DNA from 3 places in the Solibacillus sp. FSL K6-1523 genome. Region 3 is predicted to be linked to each of the others. Evidence: a T-box and tRNA genes for the amino acid it is inferred to sense, from the RefSeq annotation. Region 3 holds a T-box; the other regions hold tRNA genes.
The links. The T-box of region 3 lies ahead of ileS (isoleucine--tRNA ligase). A T-box ahead of a tRNA ligase gene usually reads a tRNA of that ligase, here a tRNA-Ile.

Region 1 (7,105 bases), 2.5 Mb from region 3:
GGTGCGTTCCATGAGGATAGCCAAGTTCGCTTCGTTTATGATCTTACATATGAAAAGAACGGGCGCGTAATGGAACAGCAACTATACGATGAAGCAATTCGCATTATTAACGAAGCGGAGCACACATTATTAATCGACATGTTTCTATATAATGATGAGTATGACCGTTCTAAGGGTGAGTACCCAACACGTGCAATTGACATCACAAATAATATTTTACAGGCAATGGAAGCCAACCCTGGATTAAATGTCACAATCATTACCGATGCCATTAATAATCTTTACGGCTCGGCAACACCTGAAACCTTCTTACATTTGGAGCAAGCCGGGGCTACCGTGATTTTCACAAATATGAAGCCTCTGCAAGACTCAAATCCGATATACTCTAGTATTTGGCGTACGTACCTACAATGGTGGCCTGTATCACAAAATGGCTTTTTACCGAATGCCTTTAATCCTGATGGCGCCAAATCATCTGTTGGCACGTACTTAGACTTACTTAATTTCAAAGCCAATCACCGCAAAGTTGTGATGAATGAACAGGAAGCATTATTAACTTCAGCCAATGTGACACATGATGGAAGCAGCAATCATTCCAATATTGGTTTCATTGTAACGGGTGCAATTTTACAAGACCTGTATCAATCCGAGCAAGCGGTCGCTGCATTATCTAATAAGCAATTGGCTGATGTTGATTGGAGATACCTATCAAAAACTTCTGATGTCAAAACGAAGCTAGTGACTGAAGGCAAAATTAAAAAGGCGATGTTGGCGCTATTAAATGGGGCCGATCACGGTAGTGATGTGAGAATTGGCGTCTTTTATATTTCGGACCGTGACATTGTAAAAGCAATAAAAGCAGCCGCAAATCGCGGGGCCAATGTACAAATTATTGTTGATCCGAATAAAGATGCATTCGGTCTGGAGAAAAACGGAATTCCAAACCGACAAGTTGCCGCTGAGCTTAGAAAAAATAAAATAGATGTGCGCTTTTATGACACGAATGGGGAGCAATTCCACAGTAAATTTTTGTATGTGAAATCAGCAGAACATGCAGCATTAATCGGTGGATCGGCAAACTTTACACGCCGGAATTTGGCTGATTACAACTTAGAAAGTAACCTCTATATAGAAATGCCGAGTTCGCATGAATTTGCACAACAAATCGAACACTATTTTAATCAACTCTGGAACAATGAAGAAGGGCAATATACAGTAGATTTTGAAGTATATGAAGATCAAGCGCTTTGGAAAAAGCTCATATATCACATTCAAGAAGCCACTGGATTATCTACTTTCTAATAATAAAAACGCGAATTTCGTATGAAAAATTACGAAATTCGCGTTTTTTTAATGAATTGTGATAGTTAAAACTTCGCCAGTATTTTGGGCGACATGTTCGAAAATAAATGTCCATGGCATACTTATATGACTTGGAATAACAAGCTTAGGCTGGGTAAATTTCTGCGTATATTGCCCATACTCCATTTGTAAACTGACGTCTCGTTCTATAAATATTTGCTCGATTGCAGTCTCATTGTGAATCAACACCGTGACAAGGAAGTGATTATGATGATTGCGTGCACTGCGAATCAAATAACAACTCACTGTGTCTAGTTGCACCGTGTGTTTGTTGAAAATTTGCTTGATTAACTCTCGATCTGTGCCTGAAAGGGCTTTATCCCATGTTGCTTCAAATAGTAATTTCTGCATGTGCAATTCACCTCACAACTGTTGTAAAAATTCGATTATATTGCTTATAAGTGTATCTCGTTCTTTGCCTAATATAACCTTCATCTTCTTATTTCTTTTAAAATTAAAGATTGATCAGTTCTTCACCATCAAGTTGTTGTGCATGCTGTGTACATCTAAAAAAATGCTAAACACGTATGTAACGTATCTAGCATTTTTTTGAATATGTATGATGACCCGTACGGGATTCGAACCCGTGTTACCGCCGTGAAAGGGCGGTGTCTTAACCGCTTGACCAACGGGCCTAATTCTATGGCGGAGAAGGAGGGATTCGAACCCTCGCACCGCTTACGCGATCTACACCCTTAGCAGGGGCGCCCCTTGAGCCACTTGGGTACTTCCCCATAGAATAAAAATGGCTCCGAAGGTAGGACTCGAACCTACGACCAACCGGTTAACAGCCGGTTGCTCTACCACTGAGCTACTTCGGAATAATTATGATGTTTTAATGGTGGGCCTAAATGGACTCGAACCATCGACCTCACGCTTATCAGGCGTGCGCTCTAACCAGCTGAGCTATAGGCCCTTTAAATAAATGGAGCGGGTGAAGAGAATCGAACTCTCATCATCAGCTTGGAAGGCTGAGGTTTTACCACTAAACTACACCCGCAATTATGGTGGGTCAGGACGGAATCGAACCGCCGACACTTAGAGCTTCAATCTAATGCTCTACCAACTGAGCTACTGACCCATAATGCTTTTCCATAAATATATAATGGCGGTCCCGACCGGGATCGAACCGGCGATCTCCTGCGTGACAGGCAGGCATGTTAACCGCTACACCACGGGACCATTTTGGTTGCGGGGACAGGACTTGAACCTGTGACCTTCGGGTTATGAGCCCGACGAGCTACCACTGCTCCACCCCGCGATAATACTATTTTTTTCAGTCTTTTGTACACCAATATTTAAAAATGGAGGAGGTAGAGGGATTCGAACCCCCGCGCGGTGTTACCCGCCTGTCGGTTTTCAAGACCGATCCCTTCAGCCGAACTTGGGTATACCTCCATGTTACATTCAATTTACTGGTGGACCTTACAGGACTCGAACCTGTGACCGGACGGTTATGAGCCGTCTGCTCTAACCAACTGAGCTAAAGGTCCTTTAAGATGGCGGCGGAGGGAGTCGAACCCACGACCTTTCGGGTATGAACCGAATGCTCTAGCCAGCTGAGCTACACCGCCAGGATCTTTATATGGTTAAAATTGTTTTGGTGGAGCCTAGCGGGATCGAACCGCTGACCTCCTGCGTGCAAGGCAGGCGCTCTCCCAGCTGAGCTAAGGCCCCATAAAATGGTCGGAATGACAGGATTCGAACCTACGACCCCTTGGTCCCAAACCAAGTGCTCTACCAAGCTGAGCTACATTCCGAAAAATATCATTTAAATTATATGGCGCGCCCGGCAGGAGTCGAACCCACAACCTTCTGATCCGTAGTCAGACGCTCTATCCAATTGAGCTACGGGCGCATAAATATTTGTTTAAAAGAAAATGGTGCCGAGGGCCGGAATCGAACCGGCACGATGATCACTCACCGCAGGATTTTAAGTCCTGTGCGTCTGCCAGTTCCGCCACCCCGGCATATGTTGGAGCGGAAGACGAGGTTCGAACTCGCGACCCCCACCTTGGCAAGGTGGTGTTCTACCACTGAACTACTTCCGCATATGCTTAAGAATTTTTATTCTGACAAGTTATTTAATTTAATGGTGCGGGTGAAGGGAGTCGAACCCCCACGCCTCGCGGCGCTAGATCCTAAGTCTAGTGCGTCTGCCAGTTCCGCCACACCCGCAGCAGACATATATAAAACTGGTGAGCCATGCAGGATTCGAACCTACGACCCTCTGATTAAAAGTCAGATGCTCTACCAACTGAGCTAATGGCTCTCTTAATGGTGCCGGCGAAAGGAGTCGAACCCTCGACCTACTGATTACAAGTCAGTTGCTCTACCAACTGAGCTACACCGGCATTTTAGAAATGGTGGAGGATGACGGGCTCGAACCGCCGACCCTCTGCTTGTAAGGCAGATGCTCTCCCAGCTGAGCTAATCCTCCTGGGTAATATGCCTAGCGATGTCCTACTCTCACAGGGGGAAGCCCCCAACTACCATCGGCGCTAAAGAGCTTAACTTCCGTGTTCGGTATGGGAACGGGTGTGACCTCTTTGCCATCATCACTAGACTATTTTAAAAGACAAGATTTATTATATCATTTTCACTAATAAAATCAAGTGATTTTTAGTGAAAAAATAAATTTTATTCTTTCAAAACTGGATAAACGTTTCATTGAATTGTGCAATAAATTGTGGTTAAGTCCTCGACCGATTAGTATTCGTCAGCTCCATATGTCGCCACACTTCCACCTCGAACCTATCTACCTGATCGTCTTTCAGGGGTCTTACTTACTTGCGTAATGGGAAATCTCATCTTGAGGGGGGCTTCATGCTTAGATGCTTTCAGCACTTATCCCGTCCACACATAGCTACCCAGCGATGCTCTTGGCAGAACAACTGGTACACCAGCGGTGTGTCCATCCCGGTCCTCTCGTACTAAGGACAGCTCCTCTCAAATTTCCTACGCCCACGACGGATAGGGACCGAACTGTCTCACGACGTTCTGAACCCAGCTCGCGTACCGCTTTAATGGGCGAACAGCCCAACCCTTGGGACCGACTACAGCCCCAGGATGCGATGAGCCGACATCGAGGTGCCAAACCTCCCCGTCGATGTGGACTCTTGGGGGAGATAAGCCTGTTATCCCCGGGGTAGCTTTTATCCGTTGAGCGATGGCCCTTCCATGCGGAACCACCGGATCACTAAGCCCGTCTTTCGACCCTGCTCGACTTGTAGGTCTCGCAGTCAAGCTCCCTTATGCCTTTACACTCTACGAATGATTTCCAACCATTCTGAGGGAACCTTTGGGCGCCTCCGTTACTCTTTAGGAGGCGACCGCCCCAGTCAAACTGTCCGCCTGACACTGTCTCCTACCCCGCTAAGGGGCATGGGTTAGAAGTTCAATACAACCAGGGTAGTATCCCACTGACGCCTCCTTCGAAGCTGGCGCTCCGAGATCTCTGGCTCCTACCTATCCTGTACAAGTTGTACCAAAATTCAATATCAGGCTACAGTAAAGCTCCACGGGGTCTTTCCGTCCTGTCGCGGGTAACCTGCATCTTCACAGGTACTATAATTTCACCGAGTCTCTCGTTGAGACAGTGCCCAGATCGTTACGCCTTTCGTGCGGGTCGGAACTTACCCGACAAGGAATTTCGCTACCTTAGGACCGTTATAGTTACGGCCGCCGTTTACTGGGGCTTCAATTCGTAGCTTCGCTTGCGCTAACCACTCCTCTTAACCTTCCAGCACCGGGCAGGCGTCAGCCCCTATACTTCACCTTACGGTTTTGCAGAGACCTGTGTTTTTGCTAAACAGTCGCCTGGGCCTATTCACTGCGGCTCTCATGCGCTTGCACGCTCAAGAGCACCCCTTCTCCCGAAGTTACGGGGTCATTTTGCCGAGTTCCTTAACGAGAGTTCTCTCGCACACCTTAGGATTCTCTCCTCGACTACCTGTGTCGGTTTGCGGTACGGGCACCTCTCACCTCGATAGAGGCTTTTCTTGGCAGTGTGAAATCAGGAACTTCGTCCATACGGACTCGTCATCACAGCTCAACGTATTAGTGTGCGGATTTGCCTACACACACGCCTTACTGCTTGAACAGAGACAACCAACGCTCTGCTTACCCTATCCTACTGCGTCCCCCCATTTCTCAAACGGTGAGGAGGTGGTACAGGAATATCAACCTGTTGTCCATCGCCTACGCCTATCGGCCTCGGCTTAGGTCCCGACTAACCCTGAGCGGACGAGCCTTCCTCAGGAAACCTTAGTCATACGGTGGACGGGATTCTCACCCGTCTTTCGCTACTCATACCGGCATTCTCACTTCTAAGCGCTCCACCAGTCCTTCCGGTCTGACTTCAACGCCCTTAGAACGCTCTCCTACCACGCATCCATACGGATGCATCCACAGCTTCGGTGAATCGTTTAGCCCCGATAAATTTTCGGCGCAGCGTCACTCGACCAGTGAGCTATTACGCACTCTTTAAATGATGGCTGCTTCTGAGCCAACATCCTGGTTGTCTAAGCAACGCCACATCCTTTTCCACTTAACGATTACTTTGGGACCTTAGCTGGTGGTCTGGGCTGTTTCCCTCTTGACTACGGATCTTATCACTCGCAGTCTGACTCCCGTGTATAAATATCTGGCATTCGGAGTTTGTCTGAATTCGGTAAAGCGAGATGCCCCCCTAGTCCAAACAGTGCTCTACCTCCAGTATTCTCAATCACGAGGCTAGCCCTAAAGCTATTTCGGAGAGAACCAGCTATCTCCAGGTTCGATTGGAATTTCTCCGCTACCCACACCTCATCCCCGCACTTTTCAACGTACGTGGGTTCGGGCCTCCAGTAAGTGTTACCTCACCTTCACCCTGGACATGGGTAGATCACCTGGTTTCGGGTCTACGACCACGTACTAATTCGCCCTATTCAGACTCGCTTTCGCTGCGGCTCCGTCTCATCAACTTAACCTCGCACGTAATCGTAACTCGCCGGTTCATTCTACAAAAGGCACGCTATCACCCATTAACGGGCTCTAACTACTTGTAGGCACACGGTTTCAGGATCTATTTCACTCCCCTTCCGGGGTGCTTTTCACCTTTCCCTCACGGTACTGGTTCACTATCGGTCACTAGGTAGTATTTAGCCTTGGGAGATGGTCCTCCCAGATTCCGACGGAATTTCACGTGTTCCGCCGTACTCAGGATACATTCAAGAGGGAATGAGGTTTCACTTACAGGGCTTTTACCTTCTATGGCGGGCCTTTCCAAGCCGCTTCAACTATCTCATTCTTTTGTAACTCCGTATAGAATGTCCTACAACCCCAAAGAGCAAGCTCTTTGGTTTGGGCTCTTCCCGTTTCGCTCGCCGCTACTCAGGGAATCGAATTTTCTTTCTGTTCCTGCAGGTACTTAGATGTTTCAGTTCTCTGCGTCTGTCCTCAACACGCTATGTATTCACGTGAAGATACTATGCGATTAAACATAGTGGGTTCCCCCATTCGGAAATCTCTGGATCAAAGCTTACTTACAGCTCCCCAAAGCATATCGGTGTTAGTGCCGTCCTTCATCGACTCCTAGTGCCAAGGCATCCACCGTGCGCCCTTATTAACTTAACCTACAGCTTCCAATACACGGCGTATTTCGTCGTCAGCTACTTTCGTTCTGTCAGTCACGTACATAGGTACGCTCCTTCCTTCACTCCATTGCTTCCTAGAACTACTTGTGTCTTGAAACCTTTAATTA
Region 2 (7,105 bases), 650 kb from region 3:
ACACACCGCTGGTGTACCAGTTGTTCTGCCAAGAGCATCGCTGGGTAGCTATGTGTGGACGGGATAAGTGCTGAAAGCATCTAAGCATGAAGCCCCCCTCAAGATGAGATTTCCCATTACGCAAGTAAGTAAGACCCCTGAAAGACGATCAGGTAGATAGGTTCGAGGTGGAAGTGTGGCGACATATGGAGCTGACGAATACTAATCGGTCGAGGACTTAACCACAATTTATTGCACAATTTCAATGAAACGTTTATCCAGTTTTGAAAGAATAATCTTTCTAACCTTAGGGTTTCAAGACACAAGCTAGTCAAGGAAACAACTGAGCGAATGAAGGAGCTTACTTAAGTACGTGACTGATTGAGCGAAGGCGGTTGACGCAGGATAGCGCCGTGTATTGGAAGCCGAATAAGTGAAGTGATGATGGCAAAGAGGTCACACCCGTTCCCATACCGAACACGGAAGTTAAGCTCTTTAGCGCCGATGGTAGTTGGGGGCTTCCCCCTGTGAGAGTAGGACATCGCTTCGCAAATAATGGAGGATTAGCTCAGCTGGGAGAGCATCTGCCTTACAAGCAGAGGGTCGGCGGTTCGAGCCCGTCATCCTCCACCATTTCTAAACGCCGGTGTAGCTCAGTTGGTAGAGCAACTGACTTGTAATCAGTAGGTCGAGGGTTCGACTCCTTTCGCCGGCACCATTTAGAGAGCCATTAGCTCAGTTGGTAGAGCATCTGACTTTTAATCAGAGGGTCGTAGGTTCGAATCCTGCATGGCTCACCAGTTAATTTAATACATTGTCAGAATAAAAATTCTTAAGCATATGCGGAAGTAGTTCAGTGGTAGAACACCACCTTGCCAAGGTGGGGGTCGCGAGTTCGAACCTCGTCTTCCGCTCCAACATATGCCGGGGTGGCGGAACTGGCAGACGCACAGGACTTAAAATCCTGCGGTGAGTGATCATCGTGCCGGTTCGATTCCGGCCCTCGGCACCATTTTCTTTAAAAAAATAATTATGCGCCCGTAGCTCAATTGGATAGAGCGTCTGACTACGGATCAGAAGGTTGTGGGTTCGACTCCTGCCGGGCGCGCCATTATAAATTTAATTGACATGTTCGGAATGTAGCTCAGCTTGGTAGAGCACTTGGTTTGGGACCAAGGGGTCGTAGGTTCGAATCCTGTCATTCCGACCATTATTATATGGGGCCTTAGCTCAGCTGGGAGAGCGCCTGCCTTGCACGCAGGAGGTCAGCGGTTCGATCCCGCTAGGCTCCACCATATTTTACTTCGGAGGTATACCCAAGTTCGGCTGAAGGGATCGGTCTTGAAAACCGACAGGCGGGTAACACCGCGCGGGGGTTCGAATCCCTCTACCTCCTCCATTTTTTTAAAAGTAATAATTTTTAACAGAATAAAGTAATATTGTCGCGGGGTGGAGCAGTGGTAGCTCGTCGGGCTCATAACCCGAAGGTCACAGGTTCAAGTCCTGTCCCCGCAACCAAATGGTCCCGTGGTGTAGCGGTTAACATGCCTGCCTGTCACGCAGGAGATCGCCGGTTCGATCCCGGTCGGGACCGCCATTTTTTTATGGGTCAGTAGCTCAGTTGGTAGAGCATTAGATTGAAGCTCTAAGTGTCGGCGGTTCGATTCCGTCCTGACCCATCTTTTTTAAAAAATTGGGGCCTATAGCTCAGCTGGTTAGAGCGCACGCCTGATAAGCGTGAGGTCGATGGTTCGAGTCCATTTAGGCCCACCATATTTTTCCGAAGTAGCTCAGTGGTAGAGCAACCGGCTGTTAACCGGTTGGTCGTAGGTTCGAGTCCTACCTTCGGAGCCATGGCCCGTTGGTCAAGCGGTTAAGACACCGCCCTTTCACGGCGGTAACACGGGTTCGAATCCCGTACGGGTCATATAAAACATATTTATGTGGAAAAGCTATATATAAACTCAAATTATGAGTTTATATATAGCTTTTTTTGTTGTGATTAAACGTAAATGTTCGAAATGACGAAAATGCTCCGCCAATAGTGATTGATCTTGAATTTAGTAAATTTGCTGCGAAGATAAATACAATTTTAGATATTGGTATGTATGGAGATGAGGAAAATAGATATTAGTGTACTTGATGTATAAAAAAATCAGTGAGGGCTTTTAAATGTAGTCCTCACTGATTACAATTTTATTTTAATTTTAATATGCCATTGAAGTTGGTTTCGCGTTGACGGGAGCCGTCGCAATCGTGTTCAATCGTTTTAATCGTATTATTGTTTAGCTTTTGAAACTCAATGACACAGCGTTCACCAGCGATAGTTTCAGATAGCATCGCTTTTTTATTGGAGATCACGGTTGCGTAACCTTGCACAAATCCTGTGGCATAGCCATCATACGTTTCATATTCTACATAAAAATCCTTTTTAGAGGTAAAGGAAATCGTCAAATCACGAAGGCTTGAATCGGCTTCTCCACGTCCGTATTTATAATAATAGAAGTAGTTGCCATCCCAAGAGTTTTCTTTTGATACGGTTGACCAATCTTTACCGATTCGCAAGGAAGCATCCACTGTTTTGCGTGCAGCATTGGCTCTTACGTTTAGTGGGAGGTTGTCTAAATTTTCATAGCTACTTTCTGCATCTTCAGAAATATAAAAGTAGTTTTTGTTTTGTAAATTATGGAAAAATGCAACAACTTGTGCACGTGTTAAATTGTTTGAAGCACCGAAGTATTTTGCTAGATTAGTATACTCGTATTTTGGATTTTGTCCACTAGAAATACTGTGATCGAGCAGAAATTGAATGGATTGTTTTAACGTAGCATTGCCATCTGCTACATGAGTAATTGCTTGGGCTACGACACCACGGCTAACCGCACGCCCTCGAATATCGTTATCAAAATATCCATTTAGTGGGGTTTGATAGGCAGCGAGTGTATTGTAATAGTGATCTGAAGCGATTTCCCTTTTTGTGAATTTATTAAGTTCTTCTGAAACTGGTTCTAAATCAAAATAGGTAACTAAAATTTTGGCAAATTGCTGCTCAGTGACTGGTTGATTTGGGCGAAATGTTCCGTCTGGGTATCCACCAATAATGTCAAAATCATAGGCCCATTTAATCGCATCATATGCATAGTGATGTGTGGGTACATCTTTAAATAATGTTTTTGCAGCAGAACTCTTCGTATTAAATGAAAAACTCATAATGATTAGTAGTAAAGTAAAAAATAAATAATGCTGGCGCTTCATTACAGATCCTCCTTTAAAGTGATTGGTGCAAATTGGTTTTATTTTACTCTAACATGTTCCAATTATTCCCGCAATAAATGGCTAAGTTCATGACAATATCGCCTCAATTTGGTATAGTGAGTTAAATAAATGATTGAAGGAGTGACGGGTGGACGATGATTAACTAATCTTATTTTGAGTAATTGAAAATTTCTTTCAAACAAAAAATAGGATTAGTATGCCCAAATTCCAATAACTTTGTATAAAACCCATTTTGCTATGTGCTTTTTTGGTGTCTTTTTATACAAATTTGAACAGCAGCTAATCCTTCCAAATGAAAACTTTTGGGGGATTTTTTTTCTTCCCAAATTGCGGGGGTAACATATATGAGAGAATTATTGAAATTGCAGCATGGGATGATTGAGTTAGCCGATCGAATCCTTTTTGAAAATGTAAATGCGATGATTAAACAAGGTGAGGTCATTGGTATTATTGGGCGGAATGGGAGCGGGAAATCTACTTTATTAAATGTAATTGCAGGGGTGCAACCTTTTACGAATGGTCAGCAGAAATGGTTGCAACGGGATACTTCTGTTTATTTAGTGCAACAAGAAGAACAGCATTTTCAATCGGACGTAATAAGTGAGGTGGAATCTGTATTACTCGCAAAGTGGCAAGTGCCAGATATTTCATATGAGCAATTGAGTGGTGGAGAGCGATTGAAACGTCGGTTAGCGAAGGGATTTGCACAAAAGCCGCAAATTTTATTATTAGATGAGCCGACCAACCATTTAGATGTGGAAAGTATGCAAAGTTTAATCGATCAAATTAAAGCGTATTCGGGGACGATCATTGTTGTTTCGCACGACCGGTATTTCTTGGATGAGGTGACGACAAAAATATGGTCATTGGAACAGCAGCAATTTATCGAACAACAAGGCAATTACTCGCATTATATAGATGTTCGTGAACAGCGCCGCCTTACACAGCAACGTGCCTATGAGAAGCAGCAAAAGAAAGTTGATAAGCTGGAAAAACAAATGGACGCGCTCACCTCCTGGTCGCACAAGGCGCATCGTGATTCGACTAAGCAGGAATTTCCGAAAGAGTATTACCGGGTCAAAGCAAAGCGTATGGATGCCCAAGTGAAATCGAAGCGAAAAATGATTGAAAAGGAAATTGAGAAAAATAAAGTTGAGCAAGTGGCGAATGAGCAATCAGTTAATTTTACATTGCAGGCGAATAGTAAGGTAGGTAAACGATTTTTACAGGCGAAAAATGTGTCGAAGTATTTTGGAGAGCGGCGTCTTTTTGAACGGGTTAATTTCACGATTTTACATGGCGAACGTGTGGCATTAGTAGGCGGAAATGGAAGTGGGAAAACAACTTTATTAAATATGATTTTGGGGCGAGAGAATTATGATGGTGAGCTGTCGTTTTCTCCAACGACGAGCATCGGTTATTTAACGCAGGAAGTATTTGATTTGCCAGAGCATCAAACGCCTGCCATGCTTTTTCATCGTGATAATTTTGCAGACCGTGGACTTGTGCAAAATTTAATGCGGCATCTTGGCTTTCAAATGGAGCAGTGGGAGGAACCGATTGCCAATATGAGCATGGGGGAGCGCGTGAAATGTAAGCTCATGCAGTATATTTTAGAGAATCGGGATGTGTTAATTTTAGATGAGCCGACAAACCATTTAGATTTACCGTCACGTGAGCAGTTGGAGAAGACACTTGCGGAGTATAAAGGGACTTTGATTTTTGTTTCGCATGACCAATATTTTGTTGATAAATTGGCGGATATGCATTTAGTTATTCAAGATGGTGTGATTCAAAAGAAGGCGGTTGGTCAATCGAATACGCAAAAGGATACAAAGGAAGAGCAGCTATTGCAGCTAGAAACGGCACGTCAGGAAGTGTTAGGGAAGTTGAGTTTCATGACGACAAAAGATCCAAGCTATTCGGAGTTGGATGCGCAATTTTTAGAGCTGACAAAGCAAATTAATGTGCTTAAGAAAAAATGATTTTATGAGAGGGTGGAGATTTCCGCCTTCCTTTTTTAGTTGGTGAACTTTTTAAAAGGAAATTCCAAATTCTATCCAATATGTTATTCTAAATTTAGTGATAAATGTCGATATAAAGAGTAATGACGATTAATACATAAAGAAATTGAAGAGGGGCTGTTAATAAGATGAATCAATCTAAAAAGATACTTGCTGCAATGCTCGCAATTCCTGCGACGGTAATTGTTGCTGGGGAAGTGCAAGCGGCGGACGTAACATCCACGTTTGAAATTAAAAATAGCTTTGTTGGAACTATGAATGCAACGGAGAATACAAGTGAGAAGATAATTACTGCTACAACGAAAGATCAGTTGAAAAACGGTATTTTAGCTGAAATGGAGAAATTCACAGAAGGATTTACAGTTACTTATACAGCCTCAGATATTGCAACAGCTGAAAAAGATACGAGAGAAATCTTTGAAGGTTTGAAAAAAAATATAAACGGTACAACAACAATTGATACTGCTTCAATTGATAATACGATGCTGTATGGAATGTTTAATAATGTTCATGTAAAGGCTACAGAAATAAAAACAGGTGAAAGTGTAACTTCTGTGAAATTAGAGTTTTCTTTTAAATATTTTGCAGATGAAACGAGTTCAGCTGAATTTAATCGATTAGTAAATGATTTGACAGGAAATACTGATAAATCAATTTTAACGAGTGCCAATACGGATATAAAAAAAGTAAAGGCGATTCATGATTATATAATTAAAAGATCTCATGTTTCAACTGATCATAGCCTTACGTTGGAAAAAGGCGGCTCTCCCCATGCATATGCACTTTGGACATATAAGCTTTTAAAAGAGGCTAAGATAGAGGTTCGTTACGTATCGGGTATGTCTAATGGGAAGAAACATTCATGGAATTTAGTAAAAGTGGGGACTGAATGGTATCACTTAGATATAGCGGCTAATGACGATTCAAAGAAAGATAGTAAAGATATTAAATACCGTTATTTCTTAGCAGCTAATAAAACAATAATTGATAAGCGCGAAATTACGTATGGAGAAGTTCCAAGCTTAGGGTGGGGTGAGGCTTATACGGCTTTTGAAAAGATCGAAAACCCTGCACAAGCGGACAATGTAATGTATTATGCAAATAAAGCTAGTAATAGTGAGATTTTAAAACTGGAATTAGACAATTCGGGAGGAATATCTGTAAAAACACCTCCAAACATTTCGGGGGCAACATCCGGATTTGGAAAGATACTTTATTATAATTCAACATCTGCGGACAGTACTAGAATTACGACAAACGAGTATTTATATTTCATCAATGATGCAAAAAGCAAACATTTATATCAATACGATATTACTAATGAAAAATTGCAGTTAATAATAGAAGAACCAATTGAATCAATTTCAATAATAGCTGACAAGTTAGAATATAAACCAATAAATGGTTTGAAAAAACAGATAGATTTAAATGAATTTAAGGATTTTAATAGACAAGAAGTAGATAAGGTTATTCAAGCAATTAAAGGCTTAAATTATAATGGTTACACAAATTTTAATGAATTAAAAAGTGCAGTTACATCAGCAGATACTGCATTCATTAATCTAGGTAAAGATAAGCAAGCTTTAATCCCCGCTGGAATCGAAGAGATATTAAAAGAATATAATAAAGCAGTTATAGATATTGAAAGAATTCAAAGTAAAATTAATAGTTTAGATTTAGATAACGGATCTTCTAAGGTAGATGTTTCAAATGTAAGAAATGAATTGAATCAACTTAATTCAATTCATAAGAAATTTGTTAATGATGCGAATTTAATTACTCAAGAAAAGCGAATTGAAGCTACAGATTTAGCGGAACGTGTCCAA
Region 3 (7,105 bases):
AAAAACAAGCGAGGAATAGGTCGCGCTATTCATTGAAAATTATGATAGCCCTTGTTACAATGAAAGAAACTATTGTTGTAAAGTTGGGAAAAAAGTGACGAAAATAGAGAAAAAATTAGAATTAATTCAAAAGCAAATAGAAAATGCAAAACTTCGAACAAATCAAATGCAAGAAGTAAAAATTATTGCCGTTACAAAAGAAGTGGATGTAACGCGTACAGAAGAAGCGATTGCAGCAGGGCTTACGCATCTAGGTGAAAATCGCCCAGAAGGTCTGGCACGAAAGCTAGAAGCGATTCATTCAGATGTTGAGTGGCACTATATCGGTTCATTACAAACGCGTAAAGTAAAACAGGTGATTGCACAAATTGATTATTTGCATTCATTAGATCGCTTAAGCTTGGCTGAGGAAATTGAAAAGCGTGCCACAAATGTTGTGAAATGTTTTGTGCAAGTGAATGTTTCTGGTGAGGAATCTAAGCAAGGATTAACGAAAGAGCAAGCTTTAGAATTTATAAAGCAGATGCAATCGTTTACAAAAATTGAAGTCGTAGGATTAATGACAATGGCGCCTTTTACCGAAGATCAGCATGTAATTCGCCAAGTTTTCCGTGAGTTAAAACAGTTGCAACAGGAAGTTGTACAATTACGTTTACCGAATGTACCGTGTACAGAACTGTCGATGGGCATGTCAAATGACTATGAGATTGCAGTTGAAGAAGGTGCAACGTTTGTGAGGATTGGAACAGCTCTTGTTGGCTAAGGAGGAAGTAAGATGAGCATAAAAAATATTATCGACAAATTCTTTTATTTAGAGGATATGGAAGATGAACAAGCTCCAAGTCAAGCGACACAAAAGCAACAACCTGCTCCTAAGCCTGTTGCATCATCAAAGCAAGAACAGATGCCACAGCAGGTTATCCAAAATCGCATGAAAAAAGAGCGTAAAATCCAGCCGCAAATACGGAATAATGAAGTGGCAGTACCAAATAATGTTGTAAGTTTGCAAGCTGCAACCTCTTCCAAAAATTCGAAGCTCGTATTAGTAGAGCCGCGAGTTTATGCAGAAGCGCAAGATATTGCTGAGCAATTAAAAAATAAACGCGCAACGGTTGTAAATTTACAGCGTATCGACCGTGATCAAGGGAAGCGAATAATCGATTTTTTAAGCGGGACAGTGTATGCTTTAGGTGGCGATATTCAACGAATCGGAACCGATATTTTCTTATGCACACCTGAAAATGTAGAAGTATCTGGTGAAATTTCGAATTTAGTGTTTGATTAGCAATCTTTGAAGTAGAGAGGTATAAAAAACTATGATTTATCCACTTGTAGAAACAGCATTTCTCGTGTATCGATTTATGCTCATCGGTTACATACTGATGTCTTGGGTACCAGCATTGCAAGAGTCAGCTGTTGGGAAATTCCTTGAAACAATGTGTGAACCGTATTTAGGCTTTTTCCGTAAATTTATCCCACCAATTGGTATGATTGATATTTCTCCAATTGTTGGATTATTTGCCCTTATGTTTATCCAAAACGGTGTATTTATCGTACTAGGATATTTACTTTAAAATGTAATCCCTCTGCAATAGTGTAGGGGGGTTCTTTTTGATATAAATAATTTACGATTGGAAGGTGATTTTATGGAGCATTTAATACAACATTTTCGGAAAGATGAACAGCCGTTTATCGAGCAAGTGATCGGTTGGCAACGTGAAGTGGAGGACCGATATGCACCGAAGTTAACGGATTTCCTTGATCCAAGGCAACGCTTTATTGTCGAGGCAATAATCCAGCAGTCAGAAGACATCCACGTTTTTACGGAAGGTCTTTTTGACAACGCCGAAAGACAGCGAATGCTAATCGCACCTTCTTATTTTCAAGCGGCGAAGGAAGATTTTCAAATTGCATGCTATACAATCAATTATCCGTCTAAATTTGTTCAAATTAAACATCCCGATGTGCTAGGAGCTTTATTATCGATTGGATTAGACCGGAGTAAATTTGGCGATATTCGTCTCGCTGAAAATACGGTGCAATTTGCGATGGCCACAGAAATTGGGGACTATGCTCGGGCAAGTTTAACGGGCATTGGTAAAGTGAAAGTGCATATTGAGGAAATCGGGCCAACTGTACCTTTACTTCAAAATGACGAGCAATGGATTGAAAGTTCGCATACCGTTTCTTCAATGCGTTTAGATGTTGTATTAGCAACGGTCGCCAATGTATCACGCCAAAAATCACAAAATTTAATCGGTTCGGGTAAAGTGAAAGTGAACTGGACTGTAAGAGAAACAACTTCTTTTGAATTACAAGAAGGGGATATTATTTCTGCTCGGGGCTTTGGAAGAGTGAAAATTATTATGACAGAGGGACGAACAAAAAAAGACAAAATACGATTACAAATAGGACGTTTAGAGCAAAAACTATAAATTCCCAGTATTATTTGTGAAAACTTGATGTTATTCAACGAAGAAACCATTATAATGAGAATTAACTTGCTTCAGCTGAATCAAGTTAAAGCCCCCGGCGGATGTCATAGATTTTAAGGGGAGCTTTTCGAGCAAGCTCGAAAAAAATCTAGACGCAATTACGCCAAGGCGCAATTGATTACATTCGTGCAAAGGAGAGTCGAACGATATGCCATTATCACCTCTTGATATACATAATAAAGAATTTACTCGCGGATTCCGCGGTTATGCAGAAGACGAGGTAAATGAATTTTTAGATCAAATTATTAAAGATTATGAGATTCTTTTACGTGAAAAGAAAGAATTAGAAGATCAAGTGAAGTCTATGTCAGAGCAAATGAGCCACTTTAGTTCGTTGGAAGAGACATTGCAAAAATCAATCGTCGTAGCTCAAGAGGCTGCTGATGAAGTCCGTCGTAACTCTCAAAAAGAATCAAAGTTAATTGTAAGAGAAGCGGAAAAAAATGCAGATCGTATTGTGAATGATGCGATGACAAAAGCGCGTAAAGTTACAATTGAAATAGATGAATTAAAGAAACAATCGAAAGTTTTCCGCAATCGCTTTAAAATGCTTGTTGAGGCGCAGCTCGACTTATTAAATACAGATGATTGGGATCATTTACTGGAGTATGATGTAGATCTTACAGAAATCCAAGATCACAATCGTCCAGATGCTTCAGATGACGTGCTAAAAGAAGGAAAACTAACGTATTAATGAATTGTACTTGACATTCTGACAGTCCTTTTCATATACTAAAAAATAATTAGTAAGATGCAAATTGCAACTATAGGCAAAGACGGAGACAGTATGTTTACATTTGTGGGGAAGCGATTCGAGGATGGTGAAAGCTCGAACGAAACAAGTTAAACGGAAAATCACTCCCGAGCTAAATAGCCGAAATTTCTAGTAGGTTATTTCGTTTTACACGACGTTACAGTGTCTAATGAGGCAATATTCAAGTATTGCAAAATTAGGGTGGTACCACGAGAGTTATGCTCCTCGTCCCTTTTCGGAGGGATGAGGGGCTTTTTTTATTGGTGATGATTCAAATTTTACATTTAATTTATTTAGGAGGTTTTTGAAATGGTAGAGTATAAAGACACGTTATTAATGCCAAAAACAGATTTCCCGATGCGCGGTGGCTTGCCGACAAAAGAACCACAAATCCAAGCACAGTGGGATGAAATGGATATTAACAAATTAGTAAAAGAACGCACGGAAGGTCGCCCGCACTTCGTATTACACGATGGCCCTCCATATGCAAACGGTGATATCCACGTAGGTCACGCATTAAATAAAGTCATTAAAGATATGATTAACCGTCAAAAATCGATGACAGGTTATTTTGTTGATTATATTCCTGGTTGGGATACACATGGTTTACCAATCGAGCAAGCTTTAACAAATAAAGGTGTTAAGCGTAAAGAAATGTCAGTTGCTGAGTTCCGTGAGCTTTGTGAAAAGTATGCATATGAACAAATTGCAAACCAAAGTGGTCAATTCCAACGTTTAGGCGTACGCGGTGACTTCGAAAACCCATATATTACATTAAAACCTGAATTTGAAGCACGTCAAATTGAAGTATTCGGTAAAATGGCAGAAAAGGGCTATATTTACAAAGGTTTAAAACCAGTTTATTGGTCACCTTCATCTGAATCGGCTTTAGCGGAAGCGGAAATTGAATATAAAGATGTTGAATCGTATTCAATTTATGTAGCATTCGGTATTAAAGATACTAAAAATATCGTGCCAGCAGATGCGAAATTTGTGATTTGGACGACGACTCCTTGGACGCTTCCTGCGAATTTAGGTATTTCAGTAAATCCTGAATTCACATATGTTGTTGTAGAAGCAAATGGTGCAAAATATATCGTTGCTAAAGACTTACTTGCTACTTTATCAACTACTTTTGGTTGGGAAGATGTGCAAATTGTTCAAGAAGTAAAAGGGCAAGAATTAGATATGCTTGTTGCGGAACACCCAATTTACAAGCGCGATTCATTAGTAATGGTAGGCGATCATGTTACAGCTGATGCAGGTACAGGATGTGTTCATACAGCACCTGGACACGGTGAGGACGACTACCAAATTGGAAATCGTTACGGCTTAGATGTGTTATCTCCAGTAGATAATGGTGGCTGCTATACAGATGAAGCACCAGGATTTGAAGGGTTATTTTATGAAAAAGCAAACCCGATTGTCATTGAAAAGCTAAAAGAAGAAGGCGCATTGCTAAACGTTTCGAAATTTAAGCACTCATACCCACATGACTGGCGTACGAAAAAGCCAGTTATTTACCGTGCAACACCACAATGGTTCGCATCGGTGGACATGTTCCGTGATGAATTATTAGGTGCAGTAAAAGAGACTGAATTCACACCGGCATGGGGCGAAACTCGTCTTTACAACATGATCCGTGACCGCGGGGATTGGGTAATTTCTCGTCAACGTGCATGGGGTGTTCCGATTCCAATTTTCTACGCGGAAAACGAAGAGCCAATTATCACACCAGAAACAATTGCGCATGTTTCAAAATTATTCCGTGAGCACGGTTCAAATATTTGGTTCCAAAAAGAAGCAAATGAATTATTGCCAGAAGGCTTTACACATCCAGGTAGCCCGAACGGTAAATTCACGAAAGAAAATGACATTATGGACGTATGGTTCGATTCAGGTTCATCACACCAAGGTGTACTTGTTGAGCGTGGTATGAAATATCCTGCTGACCTGTACTTAGAAGGTTCAGACCAACACCGTGGCTGGTTCAACTCATCATTAATCACATCAGTAGCGATTAATGGTTATGCGCCGTACAAAGGTTTATTAACACACGGTTTCGTATTAGATGGTGAAGGCCGTAAAATGTCGAAATCACTTGGGAATACAATCGATCCATTAAAAGTAATGAATCAATACGGTGCGGATATTTTACGTATGTGGGTAGCATCAGTCGATTATACAGCGGACGTACGTATCTCAATGGATATGTTAAAGCAAGTTTCTGAAACATACCGTAAAGTACGTAATACACTACGCTTCTTACACGGCAACGTAACAGACTTCAATGCTGCAACAGACCGTGTAGCATACGAAGATTTACGTGAAATGGATCAATATATGTATATGCGTTTGCAAGATGTTGTAAAAGCGGTTCGCGGCGCATATGACCGTTATGACTTCTCGACAGTTTCTTCAACAGTGAATAACTTTGTTGCAATCGAGCTTTCTTCATTCTACTTAGATATTGCAAAAGACGTTGTGTATATCGAGGGTACGGATAATAAAGACCGTCGTGCAATGCAAACGGTTATGTATGATACGTTAATGGCATTATTAAAATTATTAACACCAATTATTCCTCACACGACGGAAGAGTTATGGAGTTATGTAGAGGTAGAAGGTAAAGTGCAATCAGTTCAATTACTAGACTTCCCTGAAGTGGATGAAAAAGCAAACTTTACTGAATTACGCACGAAATGGACGAAATTAATTGCCGTTCGTAACGAAGTATTAAAAGCATTAGAAGAAGCACGTAATGCGAAAACAATCGGTAAATCATTAGAAGCGAAAATTTCTGTTTATGCAGATAACGAAACAGTTGAACTATTAAATGATGCAAAAATTAATTTTGCACAGCTGTCAATCGTTTCGGGGTTTGTCGTGGCGGGTAGCAAAGAAGATGCTCCTGCAAACAGCCTACCTTTAGAAAAAACATCACTTGTCGTTGAAAAAGCAGACGGTGAAAAATGTGAACGTTGCTGGACGATTTCTGAAACAGTTGGAGCAGTAGATGCGCACGCTACTTTATGTAAGCGTTGTGCAGATGTAGTTGAAAATTATTACGTATAACTAGATTTCTCCTTATTTTTAAGTGGGAGATGCAAGTTTGACCATAACTTTGAACGCTATTGTCGATTCGGCAATGGCGTTCTTTCTACATAATTTCAGTTATCTGAAAAGAAAGACGATTCGTCAGGGGGAATTTTGAATGGGAAATGAACATATCCAGCCGAATTCTTATACACCGGATACCTTTTTACAAGGTGTAAAAGACTGTATTCCCACATTGTTAGGCTATATTAGTATTGGTATAGCATTTGGGGTTGTGGGCATTGCATCGGGTATTTCTGTACTGGAAATCTTTTTATTGTCGGTACTTGTATATGCAGGGTCGGCTCAATTTATTTTTTGTGGTTTATATTTAGCCGGTGCACCTGTAACGGCGATCATCGTCACCATTTTTATTGTAAATTTACGTCACCTATTAATGTCATTAACAATTGCGCCGTATTTTACGAAATATTCTACACTTCGAAATATCGGCTTTGGCACATTATTAACAGATGAAACATTTGGGGTTTCTGTTGTAGCAGCAGGCAAGGAAGGTCGTCTCGGCGGCAAGTGGATGGATGGTTTAAATGTGATGGCTTATACAACGTGGATTGCAGCTTGTACAGTTGGTGGAGTTGTTGGTCAATGGTTGCCAAACCCAGAACAATGGGGATTGGATTATGCCCTTGTTGCGATGTTCGTAGCTTTACTAATTTTAACATTAGCAAGCATTCCAAAAACGAAGCTTATGCATTATTTGAAGTTAATTGTGTATATGGTTGTATGCATGTACGGTTTA

Region 1: it has a tRNA-Ile gene. The T-box ahead of ileS (isoleucine--tRNA ligase) is inferred to sense a tRNA for this amino acid. The anticodon was not compared.
Region 2: it has a tRNA-Ile gene. The T-box ahead of ileS (isoleucine--tRNA ligase) is inferred to sense a tRNA for this amino acid. The anticodon was not compared.

What each region holds. Positions count from the first base shown of each region.
Region 1 covers NZ_JBBOSU010000001.1:3,408,109-3,415,213, forward strand. The annotation lists gene MHI10_RS16455 (phospholipase D-like domain-containing protein) at 1-1,302, shown strand, start outside; gene MHI10_RS16460 (SLAP domain-containing protein) at 1,351-1,713, opposite strand; tRNA gene MHI10_RS16465 (tRNA-Glu) at 1,926-1,997, opposite strand; tRNA gene MHI10_RS16470 (tRNA-Ser) at 2,006-2,096, opposite strand; tRNA gene MHI10_RS16475 (tRNA-Asn) at 2,109-2,183, opposite strand; tRNA gene MHI10_RS16480 (tRNA-Ile) at 2,202-2,278, opposite strand; tRNA gene MHI10_RS16485 (tRNA-Gly) at 2,289-2,362, opposite strand; tRNA gene MHI10_RS16490 (tRNA-Phe) at 2,368-2,443, opposite strand; tRNA gene MHI10_RS16495 (tRNA-Asp) at 2,469-2,544, opposite strand; tRNA gene MHI10_RS16500 (tRNA-Met) at 2,549-2,623, opposite strand; tRNA gene MHI10_RS16505 (tRNA-Ser) at 2,668-2,760, opposite strand; tRNA gene MHI10_RS16510 (tRNA-Ile) at 2,779-2,855, opposite strand; tRNA gene MHI10_RS16515 (tRNA-Met) at 2,863-2,936, opposite strand; tRNA gene MHI10_RS16520 (tRNA-Ala) at 2,964-3,039, opposite strand; tRNA gene MHI10_RS16525 (tRNA-Pro) at 3,046-3,122, opposite strand; tRNA gene MHI10_RS16530 (tRNA-Arg) at 3,144-3,220, opposite strand; tRNA gene MHI10_RS16535 (tRNA-Leu) at 3,244-3,332, opposite strand; tRNA gene MHI10_RS16540 (tRNA-Gly) at 3,339-3,413, opposite strand; tRNA gene MHI10_RS16545 (tRNA-Leu) at 3,456-3,540, opposite strand; tRNA gene MHI10_RS16550 (tRNA-Lys) at 3,559-3,634, opposite strand; tRNA gene MHI10_RS16555 (tRNA-Thr) at 3,641-3,716, opposite strand; tRNA gene MHI10_RS16560 (tRNA-Val) at 3,727-3,802, opposite strand; rRNA gene rrf (5S ribosomal RNA) at 3,813-3,928, opposite strand; rRNA gene MHI10_RS16570 (23S ribosomal RNA) at 4,052-6,978, opposite strand.
Region 2 covers NZ_JBBOSU010000001.1:306,038-313,142, forward strand. The annotation lists rRNA gene MHI10_RS01480 (23S ribosomal RNA) at 1-225, shown strand, start outside; rRNA gene rrf (5S ribosomal RNA) at 414-529, shown strand; tRNA gene MHI10_RS01490 (tRNA-Val) at 537-612, shown strand; tRNA gene MHI10_RS01495 (tRNA-Thr) at 622-697, shown strand; tRNA gene MHI10_RS01500 (tRNA-Lys) at 704-779, shown strand; tRNA gene MHI10_RS01505 (tRNA-Gly) at 822-896, shown strand; tRNA gene MHI10_RS01510 (tRNA-Leu) at 903-991, shown strand; tRNA gene MHI10_RS01515 (tRNA-Arg) at 1,014-1,090, shown strand; tRNA gene MHI10_RS01520 (tRNA-Pro) at 1,113-1,189, shown strand; tRNA gene MHI10_RS01525 (tRNA-Ala) at 1,199-1,274, shown strand; tRNA gene MHI10_RS01530 (tRNA-Ser) at 1,286-1,378, shown strand; tRNA gene MHI10_RS01535 (tRNA-Met) at 1,423-1,497, shown strand; tRNA gene MHI10_RS01540 (tRNA-Asp) at 1,501-1,576, shown strand; tRNA gene MHI10_RS01545 (tRNA-Phe) at 1,586-1,658, shown strand; tRNA gene MHI10_RS01550 (tRNA-Ile) at 1,676-1,752, shown strand; tRNA gene MHI10_RS01555 (tRNA-Asn) at 1,759-1,833, shown strand; tRNA gene MHI10_RS01560 (tRNA-Glu) at 1,835-1,906, shown strand; gene MHI10_RS01565 (S-layer homology domain-containing protein) at 2,176-3,234, opposite strand; gene abc-f (ribosomal protection-like ABC-F family protein) at 3,600-5,240, shown strand; gene MHI10_RS01575 (S-layer homology domain-containing protein) at 5,408-7,105, shown strand, end outside.
Region 3 covers NZ_JBBOSU010000001.1:954,210-961,314, forward strand. The annotation lists gene MHI10_RS04355 (PRC-barrel domain-containing protein) at 1-19, shown strand, start outside; gene MHI10_RS04360 (YggS family pyridoxal phosphate-dependent enzyme) at 95-763, shown strand; gene MHI10_RS04365 (cell division protein SepF) at 776-1,285, shown strand; gene MHI10_RS04370 (YggT family protein) at 1,317-1,574, shown strand; gene MHI10_RS04375 (YlmH family RNA-binding protein) at 1,647-2,435, shown strand; gene MHI10_RS04380 (DivIVA domain-containing protein) at 2,644-3,189, shown strand; T-box leader at 3,260-3,485, shown strand; gene ileS (isoleucine--tRNA ligase) at 3,559-6,324, shown strand; gene MHI10_RS04390 (AzlC family ABC transporter permease) at 6,464-7,105, shown strand, end outside.